3 regions of the Undibacterium sp. genome follow, and region 3 is predicted to be linked to each of the others. Evidence: predicted binding sites of a transcription regulator. Region 3 holds the regulator's gene; each other region holds the start of a gene.
What was found. The regulator LexA, encoded in region 3, represses DNA repair genes until DNA is damaged. The targets are predictions, from matches to a motif close to ACTGTATNNNNATACAGT.
Positions count from the first base shown of each region.

Region 1: a site for LexA is predicted at 6,711-6,728, ahead of recA (recombinase RecA). Genes of this name have one in related genera too.
Region 2: a site for LexA is predicted at 4,604-4,621, ahead of imuA (translesion DNA synthesis-associated protein ImuA). Genes of this name have one in related genera too.

Region 1 is NZ_JAUXQE010000034.1:40,967-51,041, forward strand. It holds gene Q8K39_RS17250 (hypothetical protein) at 1-954, shown strand, start outside; gene Q8K39_RS17255 (ATP-binding protein) at 955-6,498, shown strand; gene recA (recombinase RecA) at 6,797-7,840, shown strand; gene recX (recombination regulator RecX) at 7,919-8,395, shown strand; gene Q8K39_RS17270 (DUF2889 domain-containing protein) at 9,011-9,595, shown strand; gene sucC (ADP-forming succinate--CoA ligase subunit beta) at 9,627-10,075, shown strand, end outside.
Region 2 is NZ_JAUXQE010000021.1:194,827-204,901, reverse strand. It holds gene Q8K39_RS10445 (error-prone DNA polymerase) at 1-2,392, opposite strand, end outside; gene Q8K39_RS10440 (DNA polymerase Y family protein) at 2,410-3,891, opposite strand; gene imuA (translesion DNA synthesis-associated protein ImuA) at 3,866-4,594, opposite strand; gene Q8K39_RS10430 (hypothetical protein) at 4,834-5,061, shown strand; gene Q8K39_RS10425 (Pls/PosA family non-ribosomal peptide synthetase) at 5,531-9,508, opposite strand; gene Q8K39_RS10420 (helix-turn-helix transcriptional regulator) at 10,042-10,075, opposite strand, start outside.
Region 3 is NZ_JAUXQE010000007.1:144,461-154,535, forward strand. It holds gene Q8K39_RS04760 (inorganic phosphate transporter) at 1-1,006, opposite strand, end outside; gene Q8K39_RS04765 (DUF47 domain-containing protein) at 1,078-1,704, opposite strand; gene Q8K39_RS04770 (replicative DNA helicase) at 1,848-3,236, opposite strand; gene rplI (50S ribosomal protein L9) at 3,402-3,854, opposite strand; gene rpsR (30S ribosomal protein S18) at 3,881-4,165, opposite strand; gene priB (primosomal replication protein N) at 4,175-4,474, opposite strand; gene rpsF (30S ribosomal protein S6) at 4,502-4,870, opposite strand; gene lexA (transcriptional repressor LexA) at 5,134-5,790, shown strand; gene lon (endopeptidase La) at 5,948-8,368, opposite strand; gene clpX (ATP-dependent Clp protease ATP-binding subunit ClpX) at 8,606-9,871, opposite strand.

The sequences.
Region 1 (10,075 bases), on a different contig from region 3:
TTTGTATCAGTTTCCCCGACAAATGTCGCTCACTTGGCACAAGAGGATTTTCACGCAATCAAATTTCTTCCTGCTCGGCAGTTCGTCAAGGATCTTCGCGCAATCATCTTAGCAAAGGATGCAATGACACGCCGGCAATGGACTAGTTTGCTAGAGGCAATACTTCGTCTAGCCGCTGTCACACATGTTACTTGGCTCTGCGATGTGCAAGCTAGAATTTGGCGTAGTTTGTCTGAAGCATTAGAAAACAGAGGGCTTACTAACGAGGCAGCAGTAAGAGAAGCTATATTTCCCACGAAACCACAATATATGACTTACGGGGGAAAAGCTCTTAATAACCTCAAGGATAAGACTTCAGGCTACCTTACAGCCCGTCTGGGAATTAATACTACGTTATGGGCCTTGGAGCAGGTTGGTGAACCATATACCGACGATATGAGTTCAAGTAGCGGAATAGCGAACTTATGTAAACATATCCATTCCAATCTTTCACTTTTGAATGCTCTCGACGTAAAAGGGATTTTTCTCGATGTTCGCGAGCAGGAAGCGCGAGCGTTGAATTGCAAGAAAGGTATCGGCGCGAACCTTCTGGAATTCGCGAGACATTTGCTCGGACAGCGACAGACAGCTGTACAGCTTTTGAGAGGGTATGACCAAGGTTATATTCTTAAGAAAAAAGGCCCCTATCCGTCAAGTCCATGGGTTGTTTCCTTGGGACCTGTCGCTGTTTTAGCGTTAGTTCATTGTGCGCTCGCGGGAATGGGAGGGGCTCGTTCTATCCATCGCTTGGGCCAACATCTAGCTGAATACGGAATAGCGGTTGATCGTCATGACATTACAAGGAATGATTTAGGCCATCAGCTTAGAATGCTGGGGCTCGTTCTAGATAGTCCAGATGCTGAAAGCGGCATGTTACTGCTGCCTCCTTTCCCTGCAACCGAGGTAAACAAATAAATGAACAAACTTACTAAAGCGCTTGCTCGAATCATCCGTGAGAAGGTGCAAGAAGCAACACAAGGACGAAATGGTAACAAACTTGAGTCTCGCTTTATTTTTCATGGACCGCCATTGGATATTCTAGAAGCAGTCTTTGCTGACTTGGCAAATATCGGGGATATTTCAAACTCCAAGAAGGAAGCCTCTTTAAATCTGCCAGTTCTCCTTCAAATGCCTCATCGTTTAATGTTTGGTTCGAATCCAGGCATCGGCATTTCTGGAAAATGTGATGAAAGTCATTTACTCCATATTCGTAATGACCCCAATAGCCCTAGTTTTCTTGCCCTCGTTCCGCCTGGTCAGCATAACAATAGATCTGTTGCATCAACTACAGATGAATTCGGAATGACTGCAGCCAGCAACGGGGGGCATGCTACTTTCGAAGAGTGGTGGGAAAATGGCTTCGTCCAGCGATTGGTGACGGGCGGATTGGAAGACGCAGGCTTTACTCAAGAATCCTTGGCCGATGCGCGGCAACTCGTCGAGCACGCTGCCGCCGCAGTGGATGAAATGGAGCGGGATGAGGGTAACAGGAGTGCTGCTTGGCGTCTCCTTTCGCGCATTTACAGCATTAAAGACAATGCTATGCAGATGCCTGCCGGAACCGCACTTTCCCTTGCTTGCGGTGTGCCTCCAATGCAACACGGCGGACTTTCCGCCAAGTCTCAATTGGACGTTCTTTCCCAGATGGCAACGGAACTTGCTGATGGTTTCAAGACTGGAGTCGACCGTATTGGAGCAACGACAAACGATGCAATTAAGGCGCAACTTGGAGTCTTCTTGTCGCATATTCAGTCCACATGCGAGGTGCCTACCGCTTTCGAGCGGGCAACTGAAGCATTCTACCTGCCTTCAGACATGCTTGAAATTTCTAGTCCTCCGACATGGTGGGAGACACTGACGACTGAGTGTTGGTCAGAATTGTTATCGGAAGACCTAAATGAGACCGTTGGTGACTTATCCGTCATTTGCTCGAATCCAATGCTTCCAATTGTCCGGGGTATGCCTGCGATAGTTAAAGATAAAGTGGAGCTGTCCATAGTAATTGGAAAAGGAGAAATCGGTAACCCAATAGAGGTCATGATTGTTGGTGGCTCGTTTGGGAAGTCGCAATCAGCTTTCCAAGTTGACGGCACGGTAATTTTAAGCGACATGCCACCCTCTAGTGGGCAGAAATCCCCGATTACCTACAAGGTCGTCGGCGATGGGAAAAAACCTGCGATAGCAAAAGTTATCTCGATTGCCAGTTGGAATCCTGGCATTCTCGTAACATGTAGAGTTGCCAACAAATTGTCTCCCCCTAAGAAGCCTCGTAAAAATAATGCGGGAGTGAATTGGGAGTCTGCATTGTCGCTACCAGGATCGGGACGATATGAGTTGCTTATATTAGCGCCGGTTGGAGCTAATATCGTTGAAGCAATCGGTGTACTTGATGATGCTGCGGAGATCCGAGATGAAGAACAACAACCGTTATTGATACGCGAAATAAGAGCAGGTGAATATCAAATTGAGGTCGAGGTTGATGGAAAATACCAGCTCGAAATCACTTTTCTTCCACTTGGGCGTGCAGGTACTGAGGTATGTAGAGTTTATATCGATTGCGAGGAAACGAGGGAAGAAGGTTGTCGTAGCGAGTTCGAGCGACTCATCAAACTTAATCGACAACATCTAGAAAAGTTTGATTCCAAGGCCGTAGTTCAACTAGACCGTCATGCGCGGCTGTCCAGTTTGCAGTTATGGATGCTCGAAGAGGAAAACGTTACCAAATCGTTTCTACCACTTGTATTGGCAGACGACTACGCAACAAAATGGGCGCCACCAAACTGGGACACCATGGATGGGCGTATTCTATCTCAAGCCAAATTTCTACACGATCCTAGGCCTAAGGCAGAATCATTCCAGCCTCCAACTGGATTCATCGAAGCCAGAAAGAAGATTGCTGAGCGGGTACGTATGACGGTAGACCAGACTGGCCTTATAGAAGCTGCTCCGCTAGGGAATTGGATTTCACGAGATCCAGAGTTTCGCGATATCGTAGAAATGTATCTCGATTCTTATCGATCGTGGATTGCCTCTGACTGGGAGGTTGCATGTTGGGTGGATGCTATAGCTGTATGTGGTAGAGAAGTCGGAGGACGAACGTTATCGCGAATTCCTGATGCCATAATCCTCTCACCTTTGCACCCGCTTAGGTTCGCTTGGCATTGCCTAGCGCAACAGGTTCTATTCGATGAAATCGAGGGGCCAGACGCTCGCCCCTGTCCAGCTTCTAGCATTCTTGATCCAGATTGTATTCCCGACCTGCTTACAATGTCACTTCAGTCGCCAGGAGGGCCGCAAGGCATAGATCGAATTGACTTCCTTTCCGTAGAGTGCAGTTCTGATTATTGGTCTGTACTTTGGAACGGCTCACGACTTGGACAACTTGCAGAAAGATCGCAACAAGCACCATTTGATAGCAATTTTGGTTTGATTGTTGGTGGAATATCAAGTGGATTTAGTCCGGCTCAAGTTGCTCGTGCGCTGGAAGACGTATCTAGTCTGCTTGCTGCGAAGCCTGTTGTAAGTCTCGTTGTCTCTAGCACTGGAGGCTCTACGGACGCCTGCAACGAAGGACTAGCAAGTTGGTGTTCTCGGCGATTTGGAACTGGAGAAACCACAACCTACTATGATGGTGTAGGGCCTAGGATACTTGAAGTGTTTGACACACGAGTAGTTGGTTCTCGACCGGATCAAGCAACGATCGCCAACCTCTCAGAGGACACGGCAAATAGGGTTAGATGGTTCGAAAGGCAACCTCAGGGATCGCGACCAGATCTTGGTATCATAGCCCAATTAGATTCTGCTCAGCCTGAATCAACATCAGTCGGGATGCGTTCACCGCTTGGTCTTGGAGGTTTGATTCGCCATAGGGTTAGGAGACAGTTAAATGGTGCTTTCTTAAGTGAGTCACGGCAAGGTGTTGCAGTGCCATCGTCGGGAAATATGTTTGCGGATAAGGTCGCAAATTGCGTCGCCGCTGTAGAAGGAAGCAATTTAGAAAAGATTGGACTTCAGTTTGCTCCTAACGTCCATGCAATATCCAGCATGCTGGAAGAAAAAAAAGCTGGTTTTGTTGCTGTCTCTTCATCTGCGATCGATCCTGCATGTTTTCTCGGCGGATGGATCAATGGTGCCTACCTTTGGGATTACGATCTTCCAGCATATTCGCACCGTGCTGGCGATACGAGCGGATACTACCTTCTCGCTCAGGTTAGAGACGCGGATCGAGACGCGCTAAGACGGGTGCTGGAAATAGTACCAGACAGTAAGCAAATTGATGATTCAAAGGTTGAGGAAATATTACTTGAGGTAGCGAGACGAGGAATCCCGACTGTTCGGGGCTTGTCCGGTGATGACACTGGTGCTACAGGTGACCTAGGGTTGTTCCTTGCAGTTCGACTTCTACAGGATCAATTTCGAGTTACTGGCAACTTGGATAGCCTTATTCCAATTCTTTCGGGATCACCTGAGGACGTCAACATTGCCGTTATCATTCCGGTCGATCCGTTCCGTGGTTACTTGGCGGATATAGCTCGCTCACTTGGTAAGGATCGTGGTGAGATGTCACTATCACGTCCCGATCTTCTAGTGGTTGGGATACATCTTGGTAGTATCGATGTTCGTTTGCAGTTAACACCTATCGAGGTTAAGTGCAGGCAAGGCAGCACAATGGGGGGAGGCGAAGCAAATGAGGCACTTGCGCAAGCACGGGCATTGTCATCACTTTTCTTGGAGATGCAAAAACGAGCTGAGAACTCACTCATTTGGCGACTTGCGTTCCAACATCTCCTGCTGTCCATGATTGGGTTTGGGATGCGAGTCTACAGTCAACATCAGAGCGTTACGAACCAGGCTGCGCGTTGGGCTATGTATCATGAGCGCATTGCCGCGGCGATCCTTGGACCGAGACCTTCAACTAGCATAGATAGACGCGGTCGCCTTATAGTTATTGATAGCACGCCTCAAAGTTTGCCTCGTGATCATGACAATGATGGATTCACGGAAACTATCGTAATTTCAAATACAGATGCTGCTCTTATGATAGCGGGGAACCCTATCGATTTCTATTCGAACGTTCGGGCTAAAGTCCTTGATTGGGATTTATTGCCTCGCATCCACAAGATGGAAAGCACTGAAATTAAAAACAATACTGGAGTACCTGAAAACAGAGCAACTAAGCTCAAAGATATTCTTGTTCCGCTAGACCCGATCTATGAGCAGGAGATAAATGAGGATTCAATTGATCAGCCTAGGTTGTCATTGAATCCGGGGAAAGTAGAATTAGAGTCCGCGCATGATAAAGCAAGTCCAGGCATTCTACTTTCTGTCGGTAAGAGTGTTGATGGTTTTGAATCTAGAACCATTTCACTCAATATCTCTGATACACGACTTAGCCAATTTAATATTGGCGTTGTGGGTGATTTAGGAACAGGTAAGACGCAATTATTGAAATCACTGATTGCCCAGATCGCTACTGCGAGAGAAGAAAATCGCGGGATTAAGCCACGGTTTTTGATTTTTGACTATAAACGTGATTACAGCAACGCGGAATTCGTTGCAGCTACTGGGGCCCGGGTCGTCAAGCCAATGCGGCTACCACTTAATTTATTTGATACGGCGTCCATAGCCGAATCTGCTGCTCCATGGCTGGATCGATTCCGTTTCTTTGCTGATGTCCTCGACAAAGTTTACACAGGTATAGGGCCTGTCCAGCGTGACAAACTCAAGGGAGCTGTTCGCAACGCGTATGATTCTGCGAATGCTTTAAATCAAGTACCTACTATTTATGATATCCACGCTGAATACAAGAAATTGTTAGCTGGGAAATCAGACTCGCCTATGGCCATTATTGACGACTTAGTCGATATGGAAATTTTTGAGCGCGATCCCAAAAAAACTATTCCATTTGATCAATTTCTAGACGGTGTTGTGGTTATATCGCTCGATGCAATGGGGCAAGATGATAGGAGCAAAAATATGCTCGTTGCAATCTTATTGAATATGTTTTACGAGAATATGTTAAAGACGCCCAAGCGTGCATTTATTGGCACCGAACCACAACTCCGAGTGATTGATTCTTATCTCTTAGTTGACGAGGCACATAACATCATGCGCTACGATTTCGACGTTCTACGTAAGTTATTGGTCGAAGGGAGGGAATTCGGAGCAGGAATTATCCTGGCATCTCAATATTTACGTCACTTCAAGACAGCAGGTAATGATTATCGAGAACCTTTATTAACCTGGTTTATCCATAAAGTACCAAACGTGACAGCTGCAGAATTAGGCGCACTTGGACTGACAGCAGATCTAGGTGAGCTATCGGAGAGAGTTAAGACTTTACCCAACCATCATTGCCTCTATAAATCGTTCGATGTGATTGGAGAAATAATTAGGGGACTGCCGTTCTATGAGCTAGCGTCATCTGGCATTGGGAAGAAGCGCAACAGTCTTTCTTGACAGATAGGCCGTCTCCGAGCGAGCGTTCGCAAAGGATGTCTCGCATTCGAGGTGAGGATACATAATATTAAATTCAAAGTTAAGCGAGAAAAATTCAGAGTTAAATGAAAATCGACAAATTTTGTCAAATAAATAACTATCAGATAATTATCAGCCCTTCGCTGTAAAATCCCCTGTTCAGCAATCAATGTAAAAAGTCGCTTGCATAAATCACTGTTTTTTTATACAGTACTGCAAATCGCAGGAAATTAAGCCTGTATTCCTTTTTCCACCCGCCGCTTATTGAATGAAAGAATGTATGGACGATAAGAAACCAGAAAATGCCTCAGAAAAAGCAAAGGCACTTGCAGTAGCTCTGGCACAGATAGAAAAGCAGTTTGGTAAGGGTTCGGTGATGCGTATGGCCGACGGTGAAGTGGTGGAAGAGGTACAGGTTGTCTCTACTGGCTCTCTGGGTCTGGATATTGCGCTGGGCGTCGGTGGTTTGCCACGTGGCCGTGTTGTCGAGATTTATGGTCCTGAATCTTCTGGTAAAACCACATTGACGCTGCAGGCGATTGCTGAAATGCAAAAACTGGGCGGTACTTGTGCATTTATCGATGCTGAGCATGCTTTGGACGTTGGTTACGCTCAAAAATTGGGTGTGAATCTGTCTGATTTGCTGATTTCACAGCCAGATACAGGTGAACAAGCACTGGAAATTACTGATGCGCTGGTGCGTTCCGGCAGTGTTGACCTGGTGGTTATCGACTCGGTGGCGGCATTGACGCCACGCGCCGAGATTGAAGGCGATATGGGTGATTCCTTGCCTGGTTTGCAAGCGCGTCTGATGTCCCAGGCTTTGCGTAAGCTGACGGGCAGTATCAAGCGTACCAATACTCTGGTGATCTTTATTAACCAGATTCGTATGAAGATTGGTGTGATGTTTGGTAGTCCTGAAACGACGACAGGCGGTAATGCGCTGAAGTTTTATGCTTCCGTACGTCTGGATATACGCCGCACTGGCTCTATCAAGTCTGGTGATGAAGTGGTGGGCAATGAAACCAAGGTCAAGGTAGTCAAGAACAAGGTGGCCCCGCCATTTAAAGAAGCTCACTTTGACATCATGTATGGCGAAGGTACTTCACGCGAAGGTGAGATTCTGGATCTGGCGGCCGACGCCAAGATCATAGAAAAAGCTGGTGCCTGGTATAGCTATAATGGCGAACGTATCGGTCAGGGTAAGGACAATGCACGTACTTATCTGAAAGAGCGCCCTGAGTTGTCATTTGAAATTGAAAACAAAGTACGCTTGCATCTGGGCGTCCCTTTGTTAATGCCAGCAGCGGCAACGGCTGAATAAGCTGTAGCTCACTGTTAGCGACATCGTCTTGAATCATGCCGGTTGGTAGCTACCAACCGGCATTTTCGCTTTTAAAGTATGAAGAAACCCACCATTAGTCTGAAAGCCCGTGCCTTGCGTTATTTGTCCATGCGTGAACATAGCCGCATGGAGCTGGAGCGCAAACTGGCGCGTTATGTGGAGGAGGGCGACGATGTTGGCGCTGTCCTGGACTTTTTGGAAGCAGCAAAGTATTTGTCTGGCGAGCGTTTTTCTGAATCGTTGGTGAACCGGCGGCAGGCTAGGTTTGGCAATAACCGTATTCTGGCGGAGCTGCAAAGCCATGGCCTGGATGCGCAGGATATAGAGAACGTGAAGGAAGAGTTAAAAGAATCTGAGGTCGAGAGGGCGGTTCAGGTCTTGCACAGGAAATTCCGGCACGCGCCGCAGGATCATCAGGAAAAAATGAAGCAGGCGGCGTTTTTGCAGCAAAGGGGGTTTTCCAGCAGGGCGACGCAGGCGGCGATGCGGGTGTCGCGTGATGAAAATGATGAAGATAATGAAGATGATGAATAGTATTCGCCATTTCAACATGCTCACAGTTGCCATCATGTCGCCTCAGCGCAGGCTGGGGTTCAGCGGCGTTGCTTGATTTTGTTTATTCTTGATTTATTTGCATGAATTCAGAAATCCTGAGCAAGATCGCGGCAGATTTGGCTCTACAGGTGTTAATACGATGGATTCCTGTCTGCGCAGGAATGACGAAGGGGAGGATATTCACATCATTGAAGCTCAGGTTTAGAACTGATAAGTCCTAAATTGACGAGTCCAGTCCTTCCTTTTGAAGCAGAAACTTTGGACTGGACTTTGAAATAGACAACAATTTACGACATGCTTAAGTGCTTCTTTCAATTGCTTGTCGGTATTGCAAGAGCAGACTTTTATCTCATCATCGCCATGTTTTCGCTTGCCAAACCACAAAAAACTTAATTTTCTGCTTAGATTTCTGCATTAGCATACTCAGAAAACTGCTTAAATTGTAGTCATATGATGAGTTCGCGGCTGGTCTGTGCTAAACTCTGCTGGTTTTTTTGCAGGGCCGCAGGAGCGGCTGTTATCGTAGAAGCTGCGGTAACGACACGCAATTGTGGCTATTTATTGAGTATTCCGGTTTAGCCGCCAGCAGGCATGATGCCCTTATCTTCGTCAACCAACAGACGCGCCTTAAAGCACACGCGTACTATCCAGATCGAAGCGTTCGCGCGCGATGACGGATTGTGGGATCTTGACGCCCGTATCACTGACTATAAGCCCCGCGATATTACCCTCGCATCCGGCGTGCGCCCCAATGGCAGCGCGCTGCATGATCTCAGCCTGCGCATTACCATAGACTTGCAATTGACCATCGTTGATGTGGAAGCGTTTTCGGATGCTGTACCTTATCCTGGCTATTGCGAAGTCATTACTCCAGATTATAAAAAACTCATCGGTTTGAATTTGTTACGGCAGTTCCGCCAGGGCGTGAAAGAGCGCATGGCTGGTGTGCATGGTTGCACCCATCTGACGGAAATGGCACAAATTCTACCGACTGCTGCTGTCCAGGCTTTTGCCGGGGATGTGATCGATACCCGCGACGGGGCCACCGATCGTGGCCAGCAGGCGCAGCAACCTTTTCAACTTGATCGCTGTCACGCCCTTCGTACTGACGGGCCGGCGGTTGTTCAATATTACCCGCGTTGGGCAAAAGCACCGCCTGACGCGAAATCACCCAGCTAGTTTGTTTGTTTAATTATTTATACCTCAGTGTCTGAAGGGAAGTCGTATGAAAATTCATGAGTATCAGGGTAAAGAAATCCTCCGCAAATTCGGAGTGACAGTACCACGCGGTATTCCATGCCTGTCTGTTGACGAAGCTGTCAAAGCGGCTGAAACGCTGGGCGGACCAGTCTGGGTTGTTAAAGCACAGATACACGCTGGTGGCCGTGGCAAGGGTGGTGGCGTGAAAGTCGCTAAATCCCTGGAACAAGTGCGTGAATACGCTGACGCGATTCTGGGCATGCAACTGATCACGCATCAGACTAGTGCTGAAGGTCAAAAGGTTCGTCGCCTGTTGATCGAAGAAGGCGCGGACATCAAAAAAGAACTGTATGTCAGTATGGTCACTGACCGTATTAGTCAGCGCGTGGTCTTGATGGCCTCCAGCGAAGGCGGTATGGATATTGAAGAAGTGGCAGAAAAACATCCAGAACTGATCCA
Region 2 (10,075 bases), on a different contig from region 3:
TCACATCGATTGCGCTGACTTGCACATCGTGACGGCGTGCATCCTGTATCAATTGCGAGGGTGAATAAAATCCCAGGGGTTGCGAATTCAACAGTGAACATAAAAAAACGGCAGGTTCATGGCGCTTGATCCAGCTACTGAAATACGCCAGGATGGCAAAGCTGGCAGAATGGCTTTCAGGAAAGCCATAATCACCAAACCCCTTCATTTGCTCGTAGATCCCTTGAGCAAAATCACGCTCATAGCCATTCTTGACCATGGTTTCCACTATTCTGGCTTCATACGCTTCCAGCCCGCCTTTACGCTTCCAAGCTGCCATTGCGCGGCGCAAACCATCTGCTTCCCCCGGCGTAAAGTCCGCCGCATGCATTGCGATCTGCATGACTTGCTCCTGAAAAATAGGTATCCCCAGCGTACGCTCCAGCGCTGCCCGCATGCCTGGGTTTTCATGGATTTCTATAGGTTGCTTGCCCTGACGCCTTTGCAGATACGGATGCACCATGCCTCCTTGTATAGGACCCGGCCGCACAATGGCAACTTGTATCACCAAATCATAAAATTGTCTGGGCCTTAGGCGCGGCAACATACTCATCTGTGCACGGGATTCAATCTGAAACACACCTATGGTATCTGCCTTGCAAATCATGTCATAGGTCAGCGAGTCTTCCCTTGGGACATCCTGCATGCACTTAGGCTTACCTGGCAATGTAGCCATCAGGTTAAAAGCACGGCGCAATGCCGACAGCATGCCAAGGGCCAGCACATCAACCTTGAGCAAACCTAGAGATTCAAGATCATCTTTATCCCATTGGATCACATTGCGTTTTTCCATCGCCGCATTTTCTATAGGCACCAACCTGGATAATTTGCCGCGTGCGATGACAAAGCCACCACTGTGCTGGGATAGATGACGCGGAAAACGCAGCAATTTCCCTGTCAACAGAGCCCATTGCTGGGCTATAGGCGAGTTGGTATCGAGGCCGCATTCAGTAAATCGTTGAAATAACTCTTGCTTGCTATCAAACCAGCGATGCGATTTTGCTACGGCATCAACAATCGCAAGATCTACGCCCAAGGCCTTTCCCACATCACGCAAGGCGCCACGTGGGTGATAGGTGTGTACTGCGGCCGCAAGGGCAGCGCGATCACGTCCATATTTGTCGTAGATGTACTGCATGACTTCTTCACGGCGCTGATGCTCAAAATCGACATCGATGTCGGGCGGCTCACCTCTTTCCTTTGACAGGAAGCGTTCAAATAGCAGGGTATGTGTTTCTGGGTTAACTTCGGTGATGTGCAGGCAATAGCAGACGACAGAATTTGCTGCCGAGCCGCGTCCCTGACATAGAATCTCTTTTTTCCTGGCGAAATTAACGATGTCAAACACCGTCAAAAAATAAGGCTCATAAGCAAGATCATTAATCAGGTGCAATTCATGTTCTATTTTGTGGGTTACTGATGATGGCAAGCCTTGTGGATAGCGCGAGTGCGCTCCTTTATACACCTGCAACTTTAAATAACTGGCAGGCGTGTATCCTTTAGGTACCAGCTCGTGCGGGTATTCATAGCGCAATTCATTCAATGAAAAGCTGCACAGCTCGGCAATTTTCACTGTTTCAGCCAGGGAATGCAGCGGGTAGATCGTCGCCAGCCGCAAGCGGGAACGCAGGTGCTGCTCTGCATTCATCGCCAACGCATAACCACATTCGGTTATGGGCTGACACAGCCGTATGGCAGTCATCGTATCTTGCAAGGGCTTGCGGGATCTGACATGCATTGTGACCTGGCCAATTGCAACAACTGGCAATTGCACGGTCTCGGCTACCGCATCAACTTGTTGTTTTTGATATTCATCTGCAATTTGCATCAATAAATTCAAACCTATCCAGGCACGACCAGGAAAGTGTTGCTTCAACCAATTTGCTTGTCTCAGCAGTACATCGCTTTCTGCCGGGTAGGCTGGCACCAGTATCAACAGGCAATCTGGCAAGCCAGACAAATGCTCTAAACCTGTTGGTGGCGTGACGAAGTCCCTGGGTGTCAATAAGTAACTGCCTTTGGTTGCCCGGCATCGCCCAAGGGTGATCATTTCAGAGAGATTGCCATAGCCTTCGCGGTTTTGTGCAAGGGCAATCAGATGCACACTACTTGCAGGTGCTTCTATATCTTCCAGTTTGAAGTGGGCACCGATGATGAGATGCAAGCCCGTATTTTTTGCTGCTGTATATGCTCTTGCCACGCCAGCCAAGGAACACTCATCGGTAATGGCGAGGGCACGATAATCCAGTTTAATGGCACGTGCCACCAATTCTTCTGAATGTGATGCTCCATGCAGGAAGCTGAAATTGCTCATGCAAAATAATTCGGCATATTCGGGCAGGAAGGCACTCATGTTGATATATCCAAATGCTATCCAAAAATACCATGCAAGAACCAGACAGGCTCTTCACTTTCAGGATCATTGGCTCGCTCGCGATAAATCCAGTAGCGCACATGGCGCTTATCGACAGCGATGTAGTAATCCCGGGTTTGTATCTGCTCATTCCACCAGCCGGATTCTATGCGCTCAGCCGGAGAAACAAGTTTCAATTCTGATCCGTAATAGGGACGATGCTCGTGAATGTCCAGCGCCAGCGGCTGCGGTAACAACCAGTTGGGGCGCAAGACATAGCCTGCCAATGCGTGAGCAGGGCAGGGCGGTGGGGGTTTCTTGATGACAGAAATCCAGTGATTGGCAATATCCGCCCTATGGTCTGCATGCGGTGCCGGCTGCAAGACATTATCTTCGCCCAGACGTGCAATCAAGAGTTCAAGTAAGCGCTTATGTTCATTTTCCTGCCCACCGGGTTCAGGAAACAAGGTATAGCTTTGCGCCTCGCGCAATATGGTCTGCTTTACTTCCAACAGCATGCCGATGACGGCACTATGCAGTTTTAGCTGGCTCAACTTTTCTTTGAACAAGCTGAGTAGATGCGATTCTTGCCAGCATGCTTGTGCCAGATGCAAGTCAAACATGGTCGGCGGGATGGCCTGGCGACCACGCTCATGCAATAACTCCATGTGTATATGCGTCACTGCCAGTTGCTGCGCTGCCAGCCAGCCCAACAACTGCGCCAGCAAGCTGCGGGCAAAGATTAGTAGTGATTCTGCTTGCTCTATACGGTCTGGTAATTCCATTTTGACTTTGAATTCTGGCGCTGCGAGATACCATTCATGCACCTCGGCCTGCTCGCCATAGGCTTGATCCAGTTCTATGAGTAAAGCCTTGCCTCCGCGTCTTTGCAGGCCGGGGCGAGGCAAGTGCCGTAAATCTCTCAAGCTATAACAGGCTATGCCCTGTAATAACTCAGTCAAAGGCTGCGCCGCAGTGAGCAATTTGACTGGTAGTCTGTCCAGGCGTTGCGTTAATCGCTGCATTTTAAAAACGTGCTGTCCTCTGAGTAGTTTACGTGATGCTTCCTTGGCCAACAGCCAGGCAGCCCTGGCAACGGGGGCTATGCCTGTGGTTGCTGTATAACCCAAAATGCGCATGCTCTCTTGCACACGTTTACGCAAAGCACGTATGCCACCAAATAAACTCAGGCTTGCGCTGATATCAACCAGTATGCAATCATCTTCTGCGAGGCAGACTTGTGGTGAGTATTGCAGCAACGTAGTTGCCACCGCCTGTAATGCCAGCTTTTCTTTAATTTGATCACGTTGATAGCACTCTGCACCAGCGCACAGCATTTGCACGCCGCCCGTGCGCATGTTCAAACGTATACCCATATGATTCGCTGACTCAGACATGGACGTTACCCGCCCGTGATGGAGAATGACACTGACTTGCGTCTCTTGCTGAGCAAGCAAGGGAGTGACAAACACCTCAAGCTGGAGTAAAGGCAGGTGCACGGCTATCCACAGTGGAGGGCAAGTTACCATAGTTTGTCGCAAGTTTTTCTTTGCCTGGGTGAGCATAGGCATACAAATAAGGATGATCTGGCACATGCAATGCCAGCGGCGCATCGCGCTGGCTGCCACGGCGCTTGAGAATGCTCAGCTCCAGGCCATATTGAGTGGCTTGTACACTCAATCGCAAGGGCGCGGGAGAGGCTTGCTGCGCAGCTCGCATGTCACGCATTAAAAAAAATAAAGTCTCTGAGCTTTGCGCTGCCAGATGCAAACGACGCAAAGCTTCACTACGGATGCTGGATGTCCAGAATAACAGCGCGCCACAACTGCTATTGCGCAGCACCTGCTCTGCCGCCCACAGGGCATCAACATGTTTGTGGCAGCGTATCCATATCAACTGCGATGGCTGCAAGCCTGTGCTTGCAAAAACCAATGCTTGCGGTACATAAGGCGGTGTCAACAAAGCAATGGGACGGCCATCAAGTTGACTTAAGGCGGGTTTGAGTAGACTGAGCTCGGCAGTGCCAATCTGCGGTAACAAAATCTCGGTTAATTGCCCCTGCGGCCAGCCATTTCCGGGCAGTTCAATATTGAGTTCAGCATAACCACTGGGCAAATAGCCACCCTGACCACGCGCCAGTTGCGATGCACGCCACAATGCGGGGTGTATGTGTTCAGGAGGAAGTGAGGAAACGTAGGGCATATTACATATACTGATTAAACGTACAGTATATGTAATATGGCGGCAGACTTCAAAGTTTATTTTATGTGACGGTGCTACGTGACTGGAGGAAAAAAATACAGAGAGATGAGAAAACCACAGCTTTACAAATTACTGATTGCGCATACAGTTGTTTGTGATAAAGTTCGCTCCATGGATGAACGCATGGATGTCTTGATGACCGTTCCTCTATCACATACCAACCGATATGGAGATTGAATATGGCAAACCTCGAACAGTCCTTTGATACACGCTTCAGCTTGCAATTCGCCCCGACATCATTTCTGATGCGTCTGGGTCGTCGCGAAATATTTGTCTGCCGCGACTTTAGACAGCGCTCTTACTATGTCAATCCTGTACTAGATTGCAGTACAGGCATACAAGCTGGGCACCTGGAAATACTGATGTTCCGTAAATGGCTGATTATTTTATCCAAAGCTAATTGGTAGCAATGAGTCATGCTTAAGCTGGCTATTAAATACATTCCACAATTGAACAAATAACTCTTGGTAGCAAATATATCCGTCACATTGTTCAGATATATTTACTTCAGGAAAGTCCAGTTCTGTAAGATATCAATTTTTAGTGAATATACAATTGAACACTTAACGTCCAATTGCAAATCCTGAGCACACAAGAAATGGCCAGGGGCAGGGCATGCATTATCTGTTATACGTCAACAATGCTTCTTAACATCCCTGTATTGCGCTCCAAGCTAGATAGCGTCAACAAAACTGGGTATCTTTCAGGGTATGAGCGTAGGTGCTTTTGCCCCAACGAATGAGCATGAACTGCATCACAATTATCTTGTAGAAACCATCTGGTTGTATAAGTCGATGAATTGCCCTGAGTTTAAATAAATTCAAGGGGATGACGCATTTGTAGCCCTATCCCCTTACTGAAAATTATATATGCATATCAAGAACCCGTCATTGCAGCGGGGCAACCATGCCAACTGGAATTGGCGGGAATATATTCCCCCTTCATCACCAGCGTCAATGCACCAAGACTGGCACCATCTGCTACCACGGCGCTATACAAAACCGAGCTGCGCGGCCCCATGTACACACGTTTACCAATACTGACGTAATCAATTTTCATGACCCGGTCTTCAAACAAATGTGTTTGCGGGCAAGCAAGGGCGTTGATTTCGCTATATTCACCAATGCTGACGCAGTCAAACTCGGTAATATCTGTAGTATCCATATATACCCCTCGTCCGATTTTGCAACCAAGCAGATTGAATGCCAAAGGCAGCCATGGCGTACCACGCAGGTAGCGCATGAAATTCGGCACTGCAATTCCTTCATACAGATTGGTAATGCCTTCTGATATCCAGACAAAGGGCGTCCACATGGGCACGCTGCTTTTCTTGTAGCGGAAAATCAGCAACCATTTCAACATCAGGATGAAGGCAAAACTGCCCACACCATACAACAAACCTGCAACGACCAGGTAATACAAGACTTCACTCCAGCGATCATCGCCTGCCAAAGGCATCAAATCAAGAACTATGGTATAGCCAACGGCAATCACCATCGCATGCGGCGCAATGATGCGGAAAGCCTCGATCAAACCCCGACCCAGACGGCGAATTGCTGAAGGCCGGAAGGTCAGATTCTCAGGGAAACCCTTGGTTTCTTCGCGGGCAGGCAAATGGATTGCTGGAGAACCCAACCAAGTGTCACCTTCATGCATCTGCTCGTTACTTGGTGCACTGGAGTGGACACCAATTAAGACGTTTTCAGGCAAGATCGTGCCATCTGGAATATATGCGCCATTGCCAACAAAGCTGCGACGCGAAATCACCGTAGGGTGCATGCTCATCCAGCCGCAATCAATTTGCTCGTCACCCAGCAATACCGCATCGGCAATAAAGGTTTCATCACCTAAAGTCAACATATCTGGGACTACACCCAAGGCTGTGGAAATCTCAGCCCCACGACCAACTTTTGCGCCCAGCAAACGATACCAGAAGGGCGCATAGACAGTTGCATATACACCGTGCAAGACGTTCAGGCTGGATTCCTGAATTTGATTGACTAACCATTTGCCGCAATAAGTATTGCCATGTACGGGATATTGCCCTTGCTTTAAGGTTGGCAAAATACTCCAGCGTATGCCGGCAGAAAGTAGGGCGGTGCACACAATCAACACAGCAGTGGCGGGAAAAGCCAGCAAGAAATATTTTACGAGCTGAAAGGCCACTGAGTTGCTTTGCAGTCCTGGGAAAAGTTCGGAGTTATCAAACCAGTCTATAGTCATAAAACTGGGAAAAACCGGCATAAAGAACAGCGCGCTAATCAAGAGTGAACCAAACACAAAAAACACAGTTTCACCAAGCAGGCGCAAGCGCGTAGCCTGAGGTCTTGGTGGAAAGGTCGCGGCATCAAACAAGCCCACATCTCTGGCAGGCGAGCCTTTCCATATTCGGGATTTTGGTATCCGTTTCCCCTCACTCAGTGCAGATTGCCCATCAAGATGGCTGCCGGCTTCTAAATAGACATTGCCTTCCAGTACAGCATACGAGCCGACATACGCATCATCTTCCAACGTGATTGCTCCCAAGATTAACTCGCCATGCTGTACCCTGGCATTTTCAAAATTGCTCGCATTACCTATACTGCAACGATCGCCTATGGACAACAAATCTGGCACACGCAAAGTCATGGAACCTATCACCACATCAGAGCCTATCTTTGCACCCAGGGCACGCAACCACCAGGTGTATAAAGAAGAGCCACTCAGCATATAAGCAGGCGCAGCTTCCACTAGCCTGTCAACCAGCCACCATCGATAATATGTCCATCCCCATAAGGGATAACGCCCGGCTTTCAAACGTCCGGCAATCAGCCATTTCGCCATGATGGCGACCGCAAATTCGGCCAGGGTCAACAATAGGAAAACACCAACAGACAAGAGCACTGCTCTTGCAATAGAATCATCAGGGTCACCTGTAAAGAAGTGGTAAGCAAAAAAAGGGGCCAACCATTGCACCATGCGCATGGCCACCAACCAAGGTATGGCCACTGCCTGCCCCAGACCGCACAGCCAGCGCTTCCAACAGGGAGCAGCTACCCATTGTGACTTACTGATTGCCGTAGCGGCATCCTGGGTTTGTCCGGTGGATTCAAGAATATCCACCATCTTTGTGATGATGCGATGTGCATAAATGTCACTTATCCTGAAATAGGCAAAGCGAGGGTGTTTGCGTAAAATCGACACCAACTTTGCCGCCATTAAAGAATGGCCACCTAGGTCTGTGAAAAAATCTGATGTACGCTGTATTGCCTGCCCAGGAAACAGGCTGGCCAAAGCTTCAAACAGCACAACCTCTGTTTCGGTTTGTGGAACATCAGAATCATTATTTGCCACCTGCTTGACCAACTCGATTTTTTTGAGCGCATTGCGGTCAATTTTGCCTGAAGTTAGCCTCGGCATTTCAGCTAAGTATTCAAACCTGGCTGGCACCATATAAATCGGCAAGACCCGGCCCAGCTCTACACGCAAGACGGCGGCATGCTGTGCAAAAGTGCTGGCATCAGAATCTGCAGGCAATTGATCGTTGACAATGAAAGCCACAATCTGATCAATCTCCTCATCCTTACGCAGAACAACAGCAACCGCACCCACGCCATTTTGTTTGGCTAGAACAGATTCAATTTCACCCAGCTCAACTCGGAAACCACGGATTTTTACCTGATCATCAGCTCGTCCCAGGCATTGCACACTGCCGTCGGGATTAAAACAAGCCAGATCACCAGTGCGATACAGCCTGGCCTCATGCGAATTCCTGGCCCAGGGATTAGGCAAGAATTTTTCAGCAGTCAGATCAGGTCGACCAAGATAGCCAAAAGCAACGCCGGGGCCGGAAATGCAAAGTTCGCCATTTTCTCCTGCAGGCAAGAGGTGCAAACCGTTTTCAACGTCGGCTGCGATAACAAGCAAAGAATAATTCGGCAATGGCCTGCCTATATTGACAGCTTGACCTGCCTGTAATTGCGCCAAGCTGGCTGACACACTGGCTTCTGTCGGCCCATAGGTATTGAACATAAGTCGTCCGAGACGCGACCAACGCTTGACCAGCACTTCAGGACACATCTCGCCACCCAGATTAATCAGGCGCAGACTATCAACTTCATGACTGAACAAAGCGAGCAAGGTAGGGACTGCATGCAAGACGCTGATGCGGTTTTCATTCAAAGCCAGCGGCAGGGCATCTGGATCAGCCGTAATTTCTTTCGGTGCCAGCCACAAAGTTGCACCTACCAGATAACTAATCCAGATCTCTTCAAACGACATATCAAATGCCAACGAAAATCCCTGATACACACGATCATCATGTCGTATACCCAACACATGGTTTTCGCTCCGCAAAAAGTGGCAGATACTGGCTTGACTCACCAGTATTCCCTTGGGTTTTCCTGTAGAGCCAGAGGTATAAATCACATAAGCCGGGTCACTCGCTTTGACGGACTCCCGTCTTAGCATGAATTGCCCGGCGTTAATCAATACATCTTCTGCCAGCCATTTTGTGCAACTTAACTCAGTCAACTGAGACTCGAAAGTCTTGCAACTCAGCATGCCAAAAGCATCTGCATCCTCAAGGCAAACCGCAATACGGTCTATGGGAGTGTCTGCATCGAATGGCAACCAGGCCGCACCAGTTTTGGCGATAGCAAGCTGCATGATCAATAAATGTATGCCACGCGGTAACCACAGGCCAATAATATGTCCAGGACGGACACCTGCCGAAATCAAGGCAGAAGCAACGCGATCCGCGTCAACGTTTAACTGAGAGTAACTGACCGACTCGCCGCCAGAAATCAATGCAATTTTATCGGGAAACGAAAGCGCGCTAGCCTCAAACAAATCGGCAAGGACTTCCTCTCTCATAAAATCAATTCTATCCTCGCCATACAAAATTTCTGGGTTTGTTACCGCATTGCTGCTAAACGATTGCATAAAAAATCTGTAGAAAAAAGGTCACATGACAACGCAACTTTATCAGGAAAGAAAGCTCGCCAATCTTTTCATAACTCCTTAGGGTTATAAATCGCCGCTTTAACCTTATCCTGTTGCTTTCGCACCTGTGCTTTTGCACTCTTCGGGGCAATTACTATAAGGAAATGTCGACAATGAGGAAGGTGGCATTCGAAAAGTTAGCTACTGCCAGGAAATTGCTCGCTACGAAGATGCGAGAGATGGCGCAGGCATGCGACTGGAACCGCCAGAAAAGATGGTTTGACGACTATTTAATTCGGAAAGATAACAAAGATTCACCCCTTAAAATAATACGATAACAAAATAGTCAAAGTAAAAGTCTGGAAATGCTTGCAAAGCAAGAAACGGAAGATTTACTTCGCAAAAAGTCAGAAACTTACTACGAAGGACTTTCACAGCCGACTTCAGCACGTTTTGCAATCATTTTAAGAACGCCCCTTACATTTCGCATAATTTATA
Region 3 (10,075 bases):
GGATTTTTGTACCGATCCACCAAGCTATCGCTGCCACAAAAGCAGAAGCGGGTATGGTCAAAATCCATGCCCAGACAATATTGCCAGCAACACCCCAACGTACCGCAGACATTTTTTGCGCTGATCCCACACCAACAATGGCACCTGTAATGGTGTGTGTCGTTGACACAGGGATACCCAACACCGTTGCCATGATCAGTGTGATGGCACCACCGGTTTCTGCGCAAAAACCGCCTACAGGTTTGAGTTTGGTGATTTTCTGGCCCATGGTTTTCACGATACGCCAACCACCAAATAAAGTACCCAGACCAATGGCTGCGTAACAGGAGTACACAACCCACTGTGGCGGTGCTTTATCTGCTGCACTGGAGTAACCTGCAGCGATCAACAACATCCAGATAATACCCATGGTTTTTTGCGCATCATTGCCACCATGACCAAGACTGAATACCGAGGCTGACACCAATTGAAGGCGACGGAACCATTTATCCACCTTCATGGGTGTCGATCTGACAAACAACCAGGATACGACGAGCATCATCACAGAGCCCAGGAAGAACCCCAGCAGCGGTGACAAAACAATAAACAAAATGATTTTGTACAGCCCGCCAGCAATCAGTGCCCCAGTACCCTCTTTCGCCACGGCTGCACCAATCAAACCACCAATCAATGCATGCGAGGATGATGAGGGGATACCAAAATACCAGGTAACCAAATTCCAGAATATCGCCCCGACCAGCGCCCCAAAAATGACGTAGTGATCAACAATGACAGGATCTATTGTCCCCTTGCCTATTGTTTTGGCAACAGACAGATTAAAGACGAAAAACGCCAGTACATTGAACAGGGCAGCCATGGCGACTGCCTGACTGGGTTTTAATACCCCTGTAGAAACAACGGTAGCGATTGCATTAGCGGCATCATGAAAGCCGTTCATGAAATCAAATAACAATGCCAGTATCACCAAGAAAATGATGACATACAGGCTCATTTGTAAGGATTGCATAAAAGTGAATTCCCTTGTTCGCCCTCTGCATTGACAGAGAACAGTTAGGCGTCAAAAAAAGAGTCAGACGCTTAAGCGTTCTCAACAATGATGCCTTCAATGATATTGGCAACGTCTTCACAACGATCTGTCACTGTCTCCAGTATTTCGTAGATCGCTTTCAATTTGATCAGATTGCGTACATCAGGTTCGTCACGGAATAGTTTGGACATCGCTGCACGCATGACGTGATCAGCATCCGATTCCAGACGATCAATTTCTTCGCACAGCGCCAGAATTTCACGGGAATTATCCATGTTATGCAACAAGGCGACAGCGGCCTTCACCTTTTCAGCGCATCCAAGGCAAAGCTCTGCCAGGCGTTTGGCTTCTGGCGTAATCTCGCGGATATCGTACAAAGAGATGGTTTGGGCAGCATCTTCCAGCAAATCCAGAATATCATCCATACGGGTGATCAGTTTATGGATGTCATCACGGTCCAGTGGCGTGATGAAAGTTTTGTGCAACAACTCTATCGTATTGTAAGTAACAGTATCCGCCTGTTTTTCTATGCTCTCTATCGCATGAACACGGATCTCCAAATCATCAAAATTTGTCATCAGGGCAACCATTTCCTTGGAACCTTTGACACATAACTCTGCATGTTGATTGAAGAGTTCAAAAAATTTGCCCTCGGTGGGCATCAAGCGTCCAAACATTTTATTCTCACTGAAAATATAAGATTTCTAGAATTGTCCAGGCAGGCGCATGCAATCAAGCATGCCTGGCAACACTGTTCTACTTTTTAAGTCTTGATTTACTACTTTGCGTCTACCCACCAACACCAGCATTTTGCTTTGAGTTATTCACTATCACCGTAAATCGACAAGGAACCAACATAATTGTCAAACTTGGTATATTCACCCAGGAAAGTCAGGCGCACGCTACCAATAGGGCCATTACGCTGCTTACCAATAATGATTTCCGCCGTGCCCTTGTCAGGTGAATCCGGGTTGTACACCTGATCACGATAAATAAACATAATGACGTCAGCATCTTGCTCAATCGCGCCAGATTCGCGCAAGTCAGACATGACTGGGCGCTTATTCGGTCTTTGCTCCAGAGAGCGGTTTAACTGGGACAAGGCAATCACCGGGCAATGCAGTTCTTTTGCCAGGCCCTTCAAATTTCGGGAAATTTCAGAAATCTCAGTCGCACGGTTTTCGCCAGCGGAATTGGCCGACATCAATTGCAAATAATCGACGATCACCAGGCCCAGCTTGCCACACTGACGTGCCAGACGACGGGAGCGTGCGCGCAATTCTATAGAACTCAACGCCGGCGTTTCATCAATATACAGTTGCGCTTCATTCATCTTTTGAATGGCGTGCGTCAGGCGTGGCCAGTCTTCATCGGTCAATTTGCCGACGCGCAAACGGCTCTGATCCAGGCGCCCTACCGAGCCCAGCATACGCATGGCCAACTGAGCCCCCCCCATCTCCATGGAAAACACGGCGACTGGCAAGCCGCTGTCTATCGCCACGTTCTCACCGATGTTCAGTGAGAAGGCGGTCTTACCCATCGACGGACGGCCAGCTACAATCACCAGATCACCAGGCTGCAAGCCTGAAGTCATCTTGTCCAGATCAGTGAAGCCAGTCGGCACACCGGTAATATCATTTTGATTGTCGCGGTTGTACAGCTCGTCTATGCGTTCGACCACCTGGGTCAGCAAGGGCTGAATCGCCTGAAAACCCTGAGCACCGCGTGCGCCTTCTTCAGCAATAGCAAAGATCTTGGACTCAGCCTCGTCCAGCATTTGCTTGACCTCTTTACCCTGCGGATTGAAGGCATTGCCAGAAATTTCATCCGCGACGGTAATCAGCTTACGCAATACACCGCGGTCACGGACAATTTCTGCATAGCGACGGATATTTGCAGCAGAGGGGGTGTTTTGTGCCAGCGCATTCAGGTAAGTCAGGCCACCGGCATCTTCTGCCTTGCCTGTACTAGTCAGCGCCTCAAAGACGGTAATGACGTCAGCCGGACGCGAGCTATTAATGAGTTTGACCATGCACTGGAAGATAATCCTGTGGTCGTAGCGATAAAAATCTTCTTCGCCGATAAAATCGGCGATACGGTCCCAGGCCGCGTTATCCAGCAATAGGCCACCCAGAACAGATTGCTCTGCTTCTATGGAATGGGGGGGGACGCGTAGCGCGTCAACTTGAGGATCAGAACCAGCTTTCATGGCGCGCATTATAACCGTTAAACCAGACTATCAGAGCGTTCAAAGTACGAGAAGATGGCGAGTTTGTGACAAGTTTGTGACAAACAGACAAATAACGAAAAATTTCTCTCAAACATGAAAAAAGCCGGGAATCCCCGGCTTTTTCAGCGTTTTGCAAAAAGCAAATTACGCGTGTTCGCCCACTACTGCAACATTAACGTCAACAACAACGTCAGTGTGCAAAGCAACGGAAACACTGTGTTCACCAGCGATCTTCAACGGACCTTGTGGCAAACGCACTTGTGCTTTTTCTATCGCGAAACCTTGTTTAGTCAGGGCTTCAGCGATATCTGCGTTAGTGACGGAACCAAACAAACGGCCATCTACACCAGATTTTTGTGTGATTTGAACAGTCAAACCAGACAGTTTTTCGCCTTGAGCTTGAGCAGTTGCCAATTTAGCGGCCGCTGCTTTTTCCAGCTCAGCGCGTTTTGCTTCGAATTCAGCAACTGCAGCCGTCGTTGCACGACGAGCCATACGTTGTGGAATCAAAAAGTTACGTGCATAGCCGTCTTTAACGCGAACTACATCACCCAGATTGCCGAGATTAACGACTTTATCCAACAGAATAACTTGCATATTTTTCTCCTTTACCTTGTCGTCAATTACGCTGTGTGCAAATCAGTGTATGGCAGCAACGCGAGGTAACGTGCACGTTTGATTGCAGTGTCAACTTGACGTTGATACAGCGCTTTTGTACCGGTCAAACGTGCTGGCATGATTTTGCCGTTTTCTTGCACGAAATCTTTCAGTGTGTCGATATCTTTGTAGTCAACTTTTTCTACATGTGCTGCTGTGAAGCGGCAGAATTTTTTACGCTTGAACAAAGGATTTTGTTGTTGGCGCTTTTGCTTCAATTTGCTTTTGTCGAATTTTTTACCGAATGCCATTTTTGGCTCCTAATCTAGTAAAGTTGTCCCGAATTCAGTGACGTGAAAAACGAGACTTTTGCTATTGCGATTTTTGCGCGCTAAAAAACCAGTGAATTCCATGGGCTGCTCCAAGGCAATTTCTGTAAACCGCTGGGATATTTCACCAGCAGCCATTGCAGAAATTTCAAACTCGACCTGCCGAACTGTGTTCGCCTCACGAGTTTCTGAACTATGCATCAAGGTAGCAGAAGCTATCGGGATACCGGCCGGGGTGTAACGCAATGCGCTTTTTTCCACAATCCGTGCTACGAGCTTCAGCTGATTCACTATTTTTTACGCGACCTTTGTCAATTATTAAGCAGCAGGCGCTTCAACACGTTGCGCTTTTGCAGCATCTTCTTTCTGAACAGCTTTCATCATAGGAGAAGGTGTTGTTTCTGCTTTTTTCAATTTGACTGTCAGGTGACGCAAAACAGCATCATTGAATTTAAATGCTGTTTCCAACTCGAGCAGAGTTTCAGCATCGCATTCGATGTTCATGCAAACATAGTGCGCTTTAGCCAATTTTTGAATCATGTAAGCCAGTTGACGACGGCCCCAGTCTTCAACGCGATGGATTTGACCACCACGAGCTACAACACTTGCCTTGTAGCGTTCGATCATTGCAGGAACTTGCTCGCTCTGATCGGGATGTACGATAAATACGATTTCATAATGACGCATATATTCTCCTTGTGGACAATAAAATAGCCCGCCTCGGCGTCAAGACGAGTGCGGGAAGAGGAAAGCCGATAATAATAACCCAGTTTTTCATATTGATCAATTGGATCAGTGACTTAGCTGCTTTATAGGCCAATTTAGACGTTAAAGTGAGGTATTTTTTCACATTTCGGACAGATCTCGAGGATTTTGACTTGCATATTCAGCTCTACTGTATAAAAATACAGACTGCTTGTATATACAGCACCTTCACACTAGAAAACACCATGCTTAAACTCACCGCCCGCCAGGAACAAATTCTTAACCTGATTAAAGATGCCATTCAAAACACAGGCTTTCCCCCTACACGCGCTGAGATTGCAACAGAATTGGGGTTTCGCTCAACCAATGCTGCAGAAGAACATTTGCAAGCACTGGCACGCAAAGGGGTTATAGAAATTGCGGCAGGTACCTCACGCGGCATTCGACTGCTGGAATCGAAGCTGTCCAACCATATCACCGGCAAACAACCGCCCCCACTTCACTCTACCTTGATTCAACTCAGCCTGCCACTGGTGGGCCGCGTCGCTGCTGGTTCGCCCATCCTCGCCAGCGAGCATATTGAATCCACTTACCATGTTGACCCTTCCCTGTTCTCTGCCAAACCTGACTTTTTACTAAAGGTACGCGGCATGTCTATGCGCGATGCCGGTATATTTGATGGCGACTTGCTGGCAGTAAAAAAAGCCGACAGTGCCCGCAATGGCCAGATCGTCGTTGCACGCCTGGGTAATGATGTGACAGTGAAACGCTATAACAAGACTGGTAACCTGATAGAACTAATACCGGAAAACCCCGATTATCCTGTCATTAAAATCAGTGACACGGAAGAAGATTTCGCGCTGGAAGGGCTGGCGGTTGGCCTCATGCGCAACTGGGTTTGAGATTAACCTGTGCATGATTTTTGCCCTCTCAAGTATTTCATGTAAAGGCAGAATCACAAACTTATTGACACCAGCTTGCCACCAAACTTTCGTTAGCGGTTGACATAAAAAAACGTCCGGATATCCGGACGTTTTTCATTTCAGAAACATACATTACTTAGTGCTTGACCACAGTAGTATCAGCTGTTGCTTCTGTTGGAGCAGCTGCCGGTGTAGACGCCACCACGGCTACTGGTTCGTCAACCAAAGGAACGGGCTGGGATTCCAGTGCAATTTCGAGGACTTTGTCTATCCACCTTACCGGGATGATTTCCAGCTTGTTTTTGACATTATCAGGAATCTCAGTCAGATCCTTGGCATTTTCCTCAGGTATCAGCACAGTCTTGATACCGCCGCGATGAGCCGCCAGCAATTTCTCTTTCAAGCCACCGATAGGCAAGACTTCGCCGCGCAATGTGATCTCACCAGTCATGGCAACATCTGCGCGGACCGGGATGCCAGTGAACACGGATACGAGCGCCGTGGTCATGGCGATACCGGCAGATGGACCATCTTTTGGTGTTGCACCTTCAGGTACGTGGATATGAATGTCACTCTTTTCGAATACATCTGCCTTGATACCCAGACGCTTGGCGCGGCTGCGTACTACAGTGCGGGCTGCTTCGATCGATTCTTTCATGACATCACCCAGAGTACCAGTACGGATGACACCACCTTTACCTGGCATGGCGACAGCTTCTATAGTGAGTAAATCGCCGCCCACTTCAGTCCAGGCCAAGCCAACGACCTGGCCAACCTGGTTATCCTTGACGGCAACGCCAAAGTCATAACGACGCACACCCAAGTACTTATCCAGGTTCTTGGAATTGACCGTGGCTTTTTTCTCGGTCTTTTTCAGCAAGAGCATTTTCACGACCTTGCGGCAAATCTTGGAGATCTCCCTTTCCAGCGAGCGCACGCCTGCTTCGCGTGTGTAATAGCGAATGATGTCACGCAAGGCACTTTCTGCCACGGTGATTTCGCCTTCTTTCAAACCATTGTTCTTGATTTGCTTAGGTAACAGATAACGTTGCGCAATGCTAGTTTTTTCATCCTCGGTATAACCCGACAGACGAATGACTTCCATCCTGTCGAGCAAAGCTGGCGGGATATTGTAGGAATTGGAGGTCGCTACAAACATCACATCAGACAAATCGAAGTCAACTTCGATATAGTGATCCGAGAAAGTGTGATTTTGCTCAGGGTCCAATACCTCTAGCAGGGCTGACGAAGGATCGCCACGGAAGTCAGCGCCCATCTTGTCCACTTCATCCAGCAAGAACAAAGGATTACGCACGCCAACCTTGGACAGGCTTTGCAAGATCTTGCCAGGCATCGAACCTATGTAGGTACGGCGATGACCGCGAATTTCTGCTTCATCACGTACCCCGCCCAAGGCCATACGCACGAACTTGCGGTTCGTTGCACGGGCAATGGATTGCCCCAGCGAGGTTTTACCAACACCAGGAGGACCCACGAGACACAGAATAGGCGCTTTCAGCTTGTCGACGCGCTGTTGTACTGCAAGATATTCCAGAATGCGCTCCTTGACTTTATCAAGGCCAAAGTGTTCGTCCTCCAACACTTTTTCAGCATTCGTCAAATCATTATTGACCTTGGATTTTTTCTTCCATGGCAAATTGACGATGGTGTCGATGTAATTACGCACGACAGTAGCTTCTGCCGACATCGGTGACATCATCTTGAGTTTTTTCAACTCATTCTGTGCTTTGTCGCGGGCTTCTTTAGGCATTTTGGCAGCCAGGATTTTTTTCTCCAGCTCGTCAATATCGGCGCCTTCTTCACCCTCGCCCAGCTCTTTCTGTATCGCCTTGACTTGCTCGTTCAGGTAATACTCGCGTTGGGATTTCTCCATCTGGCGCTTGACGCGACCACGGATACGTTTTTCGACTTGCAAGATGTCAAGCTCGCCTTCGAGCTGGCCCAGCAAATGCTCAAGACGTTTTGCCACACTGAAGATTTCCAGAATGACTTGTTTCTGCTCCAGCTTCAAAGGCAGGTGCGCGGCGATGGTATCGGCCAGGCGGCCAGCATCATCAATACCAGACAGAGAGGCAAGAATTTCTGGTGGAATCTTTTTGTTCAGTTTGACGTACTGGTCAAATTGCTGAACGATGGCGCGACGCATCGCCTCCACTTCTGACTCATCACCTTCGTCAACGGCGATAGGTGTCAGATCAGCAAAGAAATGCGATTCAGAATCATGAATCTTGCTGATACGTGCACGTTGCGCACCTTCAACCAGCACCTTGACGGTGCCGTCGGGCAATTTCAGCATTTGCAAGATATTGGCAATACAGCCAATTTCATAAATATCGTCGGCAGAAGGCTCATCCTTGGCAGCCGCTTTTTGGGCAGCAAGCATGATGCTCTTGCCCTGATCCATGGCGGCTTCAAGCGCTTTAATGGATTTGGGGCGTCCCACAAACAGGGGGATTACCATGTGCGGGAATACAACAACATCACGCAGTGGCAATAACGGCAATTGGGTTTGTTCGGTAATCAGAGTAGTCGTCATGGCGCACCTTTCATAAATACTGGTTAACAATGTTGGCGCACTGGGCGGAAACACAAGCCCATTCTGGAAAAAAACAATAAAAAAAGCCACTCAGAGAGCTTCCCCGGGTAGCTTTACGATTGAAGCCAGAATCGTTTTGTTAAATCATTGTACTTCGAAACAATTTAAAACAAGGCAAATAAATAAAAAATGGGGAGTTAACTCCCCATTTTTCTTACTTCATGGCAAACAATGCCATCAGGCTCCAGCCACTTTTGGTTGCTCATGGTAAATCAGCAAGGGTTTTGCACCATTGGTGATCGTGCTTTCATCAATGACAACTTTCTCCACATTCTGGTGGCTAGGCAAGTCATACATGACATCCAGCAAAGCATGCTCAAGGATGGAACGCAAACCACGAGCACCAGTTTTACGCATAATAGCCTTTTTGGCAATCGCCTGCAAAGCCGCCGGGCGGATTTCCAGTTCAGTACCTTCCATCTCCAGCAATTTTGCGTACTGCTTGATCAGGGCATTTTTTGGTTCCACCAGGATTTGGATCAACGCCGCTTCATCCAACTCATTCAGTGTCGCGATGACTGGCAGACGGCCAACCAACTCAGGGATCAGACCAAACTTGATCAGATCTTGCGGCTCAGCATCTTGCATGACCTCACTGGCGCTCTTTTCCGCCTGGCTCTTGACGCTGGCTGAAAACCCTATGCCACTGCGCTCAGAACGGTCAGAAATGATCTTGGCCAGGCCATCAAATGCACCACCACAGATGAACATGATGTTTGTCGTATCAATCTGGATGAAATCCTGATTCGGATGCTTTCGACCGCCTTGAGGTGGCACGGATGCCATCGTACCTTCAACCAGCTTCAGCAAAGCTTGTTGCACACCTTCACCGGAAACGTCACGGGTAATTGATGGGTTGTCTGATTTACGGGAAATCTTATCAATTTCATCAATATAAACAATGCCCTTTTGCGCACGCTCGACTTCATAGTTGCAATTTTGCAGCAATTTTTGAATAATATTCTCGACGTCTTCACCAACATAGCCCGCTTCGGTCAGGGTAGTCGCATCGGCAATGACAAAAGGTACATTCAGCATGCGCGCCAGGGTCTGCGCCAGCAAGGTTTTGCCGGAACCAGTCGGACCTACCAGCAAGATATTACTCTTTGCCAATTCAACATCGTCTTTTTTGCCCAAATGCTTGAGACGCTTGTAATGGTTGTACACCGCGACTGCAAGGATACGTTTGGCACCCAACTGACCAATCACATACTGGTCCAGCAAGTCAGTGATTTCTTGCGGCGTAGGCAATTCAGTTTTCGCGCTGGCAATATTATCAATCTCAGACACTTCGTCACGAATGATGTCATTGCACAAGTCAATACACTCGTCGCAAATGAATACGGATGGCCCTGCTATTAATTTTTTAACCTCATGCTGACTCTTGCCGCAAAACGAGCAATAGAGCAACTTTTCTCCGCTGGAGGATTTTTTATCGGGCATGATACGTATATGAAATAAACAAAATTAATCTATAAAACTGATGATTAAACTGCAGCTTGACAAAACTTTACACAGGCCTTGCCCGCGCAAACCAACCACAAATTTCCTCAGCTTCTTGGTCTTGCATATTACCTGCAAAAACGGCTTTCGTCATGACATCAATATGCAACTATGGGGAGCAATGAGACATTATAGAACAGAATG